2 regions of the Acidiphilium sp. JA12-A1 genome follow, and region 2 is predicted to be linked to the other one. Evidence: predicted binding sites of a transcription regulator. Region 2 holds the regulator's gene; the other holds the start of a gene.
The links. The regulator LexA, encoded in region 2, represses DNA repair genes until DNA is damaged. The targets are predictions, from matches to a motif close to TGTTCTANNTANGTTC.

Region 1: RT91_RS02335 (ImuA family protein) is a predicted target of LexA. The motif match lies at 1,229-1,244, and genes of this name have one in related genera.

The regions. Positions count from the first base shown of each region.
Region 1 covers NZ_JFHO01000010.1:8,839-11,308, forward strand. The annotation lists gene RT91_RS02330 (DNA polymerase Y family protein) at 1-696, opposite strand, end outside; gene RT91_RS02335 (ImuA family protein) at 620-1,216, opposite strand; gene flgF (flagellar basal-body rod protein FlgF) at 1,385-2,128, shown strand; gene flgG (flagellar basal-body rod protein FlgG) at 2,157-2,470, shown strand, end outside.
Region 2 covers NZ_JFHO01000026.1:15,311-17,780, forward strand. The annotation lists gene RT91_RS05140 (N-acetylmuramoyl-L-alanine amidase) at 1-132, opposite strand, end outside; gene RT91_RS05145 (TerB family tellurite resistance protein) at 129-899, opposite strand; gene lexA (transcriptional repressor LexA) at 952-1,647, opposite strand; gene RT91_RS05155 (NADH:flavin oxidoreductase/NADH oxidase) at 1,797-2,470, opposite strand, start outside.

The DNA.
Region 1 (2,470 bases), on a different contig from region 2:
GAAGCCGATCGTCTCCCCGATCACCCGCGCATCGACCCGCCGGAACCTGACCCGCAAAACCGTCAGCCCGCATTCGGCCGCCTCCAGCCTGTCGCAGAGCCGGATGACGAGCCGTGCGAGCGCTGCGCGGAGCTGTTCGGCCGTCTGCAAGGGGTCGTGATGTGATTCCGCCTCGCGCCACGCGGCCGGCGGCGGCAGGAAATGCAGCGGCTCCGCGACCCGTCCGTGCAGCCGGTCGAGCCTGAGCAGCAGGTCTTCCCCGAAACCGGCCCGGATCTCGCCGCGCGAGAGGCGCGCCAGTGCGTCGATCCGTCTGATGCCCAGCCGGTGCAGCCGCCGCGCCACCGGCGCTTCCAGCCCGAGTGCTGTCACCGGCAGAGCGTCGAGTCTGGCGCCCGCCGTCATGCCGTGCCGCGCCAGCGCCCGTGCCGCCGCTGCGGTGGCGCCGATCGCCACAAGGGCACCGGGCAGCATGGCGCCGATCCGCGCGCACAGCTGCGCCTCGCCGCCAAAGAGATGGGCACAGCCGGTGATGTCGAGCAGAAGACCGTCCGGCGGGTCCAGCGCCACCAGTGGCGTGAAGGCCTGGCAGCGCAGGGCGAGCCGCGCGAGGGCCTGCTCAGCCGGCGCGTCTGAGAGGTTGCTGGCGGGCAGTCCCGCCGCCAGCCAGATCGAAAGCATACGTCGCGCCGTCATGGCCTAGCTCCAGGCCGAAGGAGCCCGGCGGCACGCCGTGCGCATGCAGCAGCTCGGCTCGCCAGCGCCGCGCGCCATCCGGCCCCGAGGGTTCTGCGCCAATCCGCCATCTCGTCGCGAACGCATTAGAGTCACTTGCCTTTCCCATATTCAGCACCAGCCCGACAGCCTGGCCCCGCCGTGCCGCCAGCGCGAGGCGGCGCACTGCGAGGCGGGAGATCCGCGTCATCGGCCCGGCCGCATGCAGGCCGCCGGCCAGGGCGGTTTCGAGCAGCGCCAGTCGGTCCTCCTCCCGCTCCGCCTCGGCCATGACGAGCCGGCCGGGATCGAGCGCCAGCCCGGCAAGCCCTGGCGGGTAGAGATCGATCGAACTGCCGACCCAGCAGATCGGCGCCCCCCGCGTGCGGCCGAGCAGCAGGGCCGCGAAACTCACGATGGATTGATCGCCGGCGATTTCATGCACAGTCCCCGGTCGGATCTCCGGGGACTGCAGACCGGAAAAGAGCGCCACACTGGTCATGATTTTGTCCTTTGTTCTTATTTTGTTCTTTTTTAGGGCGGCGTCAATCCGGGTATCGCGATGGCGGCTGGGCGAATTTATTCCGCCGCTTAGCGGTTCATTAAGCTTTCAGCGCCATTCTCGCCATGCACGACCGCTCGTGATGTCCCAAAAGGGTGACAGGACAGGATGCAAAACACCAGCACGATCATTCTTTCGCGCATGCTCACGGCATCGCGCAATGTCGACGTGATCGCGAACAACATCGCCAACGTCTCGACGCCCGGCTACGAGTCGATGCATCTCGCCTCTACGACCTGGCTTGATCACATGCGCAATGTGACAGCGCCTCCCGGCGGATCGACGCTTGCCTACACACAATCAAACGGGACTTGGCGTGACGAACGGCCGGGCGCGATCCGCAACACAGGTAACGCGCTCGACCTGGCTCTGCCCGGCGGCGGCTATTTCACTGTGCAGACCCCGAACGGTCCCCGTCTGACCAGAGACGGACAGTTCAACCTGATGCCGGATGGCACAATCGCCAACGCCAACGGATACAGTCTGCTCAGCACGAACGGCCAACCCATCACCGTACCACCGCAGAGCGGCACTCTGACAATTGCTGCCGACGGTACGATCAGCACACCACAAGGCATTATCGGGCAGGTCGGCGTCGTGACCGTCCCCGATCAGCAGTCGCTGACAGCGCAAGGCGGAAATCTCTTCAAGGCCTCGACAACCCCGATTCCCGATCCCAATCCACAGATCGTGCAGGGGGCCATCGAAGAATCCAATGTCCAACCGGTTGTCGAGATCACCAACATGATCCAGGCCAGCCGGAACTACGAGATGCTTGCCCAGTTCCTCGCTTCCGAGAAGAACCGTAGCCAGACCGCCATCTCCCAGATTCTGGGTGCGACGACCAGTTGATACCCACTCCCCCGACAGGAAAGCAAGAATGCGCGCACTCGACATCGCGGCAACGGGCATGCAGGCCCAGCAGACCAATGTGGAAGTCATTTCCAACAATATCGCAAACATGACGACCACGGGCTACAAGGCCCAGCGAGTCGCCTTCCAGGACCTGCTCTATCAGGATCTGCGGCGCGCTGGCTCGAACAGTTCGGATGCGGGCACGATCGTTCCTTCCGGCACCCAGATCGGCCTCGGTGTGAAGACTGCTGCAATCTACCGGATCGACCAACAGGGAAACCTTCAGCAGACGAACAACACGCTTGACATGGCGATCTCCGGTAATGGGTGGTTCCAGGT
Region 2 (2,470 bases):
CGCCGAAACCTTCGCCGCCGGGTCGCAGAGCCGTTCGATCGCGGCCGCCGCGCTGCGCATGCCGGTATAGTGGAGCACCAGGTGATCGACCGGCATTCCCGCCGGCCGCGCGTCCCGGTTGGGCGAGATCACGCGCCGCGCTCGCGCTTGATGGCGTCCCAGGCGGCGTTGATCCGGGCGACGCGTTCGGTCGCGCGGGCGATGAACTCCGCCGGCACGCCGCGCGCGGCAAGCTGGTCCGGATGGTTCTCGCGCATCAGGGCCTTCCAGTGGGCGCGGATCGCCTCGGTGCTGGATGTGCGGGCGATGCCCAGCACCTGATACGGATCCTCACCGAGATTGCCGCCCGAAGGGTTCGCCGCCCGGGCGCGGGCCGCCTCGCCCAGGCCGAACAGCGCGCCGATCCGCGCCAGCATGTCGGCTTCGCGCGCGTTCACCGGCCCGTCCGCCCGGGCGATGGCGAACAGCGCGCCGAGCACCTGCTCGAGGGCAAGGCGGTTGTCGGCGAAGCTCTCGCCGAGCTGGCGCGCATAGGGCTCGAAGCCGGACGCATCCTCGCGCGCCTGGTCGAACAGGTGCCCGATCGTCGGGATCGCCGCATCCTCGATGCGGAACTGCCGCTTGAACGCGTCGATCTCGGCGCGGACCACCGGCCCGTCGCATTTCGCGAGCTTGGCGGCGAGAACGGTGGCGCCGATGGCGAACACCTGTTCGCGCCGGCCGAGCAGGGCGGCAAAGCGGGCGGAGTCGAGCGGCAGGGCGCGGCCGAGCCGGGCGCCGAGCGAGCCGAGATCGCCGGTATCGGCGGCATGGCCCAGCGCGGCGCCGGCCACGGCGCCGAACGGCCCGCCGACGGCGAACCCCGCGACGCCGCCGATGATCTTCCCCCACACGCTCATGCGCGCAATATCGGCCCGGTTGGCCGGCGGGTCAAAGGGGGGTGGGGCCGGCTCAGTAGCGCCGGAACAGCGCGACCAGCCGCCCCTGGACCTTCACCCGCTCGGCCGGGAAGATGCGGATCTCGTAGCGCGGGTTGGCCGGTTCCAGCGCCGTCGAGTTGCCGCGCCGGCGCAGCCGCTTGAGCGTCACCTCGACATCGTCGATCAGCGCCACGACGATCTGCCCCGTCTCGGCGGTCTCACCCCGGCGGATGATGGCGGTGTCGCCATCGAGGATCCCGGCATCAACCATCGAATCGCCGGCCACCTCGAGCGCGTAGTGCTCGCCCGGACCCACGAGCGAGGCGGGAATCTCGATTTCGGCCTGGTGCTCGCGCAGCGCCTCGATCGGCTGGCCGGCGGCGATCCGCCCGTACAGCGGCAGGGTGATGGCCGCCGCCGGATCGGCCGCGCGCGCGCCCTGCAGGCGGGCGGTGAAATCGCCCCGGATCACATTGGGCGCGAAGCCCGTATCCGGCCGGTCCGCCGCGGCATCCGAGGGCAGGCGCAGCACTTCCAGCGCCCGCGCGCGGTGCTTGTGCCGGCGCAGGAACCCGCGTTCCTCCAGCGCGCCGATCAGCCGGTGAATGCCCGATTTCGACTTGAGGTCGAGCGCCTCCTTCATCTCCTCGAAACTCGGGGAGCAGCCCGTCCGGCGCAGATGCTGATCGATATAGACCAGCAGTTCGTGTTGCTTGCGGGTGAGCATCGGGCATTCTCCGGCTTCTTGCCCCGAATGCGCCGCAATGGCCGGGGCCGACAGGACGCTTTTGGGAACAAAACGCTAACATCTGTTCTTAAAGGGCCGATTCGCGCCGCGTCAAGACCTTCGTGACGCTGGCGCGACCCGGCCGAAGGTCAGACGAGAGCCCGCTGATATTGCGGCACGAGATCAACCGGCAGGCCGAAATGCTGCGCCGCGCGGATCGGCCATGCCGGGTCGGCCAGCAGGGCACGGGCGAGGAAGACGAGATCCGCCCGCTCGTTGGCGACGATCTCGGCCGCAAGCTCGGGCTCGCGGATCATGCCGACCGCGCCGGTCGCGATCCCGGCCTCGCGGCGGATGCGCTCGGCGAACGGCACCTGGTAGCCGGGGTGGATCGAGGGAATCCTCTGCTGCGGCGAAATTCCGCCGGTCGAACTGTCGATCAGGTCGACATCGCCGCGGGCGGCGAGCCAGCGGCACAGCGTCACCGCCTGGTCGGCGTCGAAACCGCCCTCGATCCAGTCGGTGCAGGACAGGCGCACGAAGAAGGGCAGGTCGTCCGGCCATTCCGCCCGCATAGCGTCGATCGCCTCCATCACGATCCGCGCGCGGTTGGCGAGATCGCCGCCATAGGCGTCGGTGCGATGATTGCTGACCGGCGAGAGGAACTGGTGCAGCAGATAGCCATGCGCCGCGTGAAGCTCGACGATGCGGAACCCGGCGCTGCGGGCGCGGGCCGTGGTCGCGGCGAAATCGCCCACGATGGCGGCGATCTCGCCGGCGGTGAGTTCGTGCGGAGCGGGGCGATCAGGCGCGAAGGGCAGCG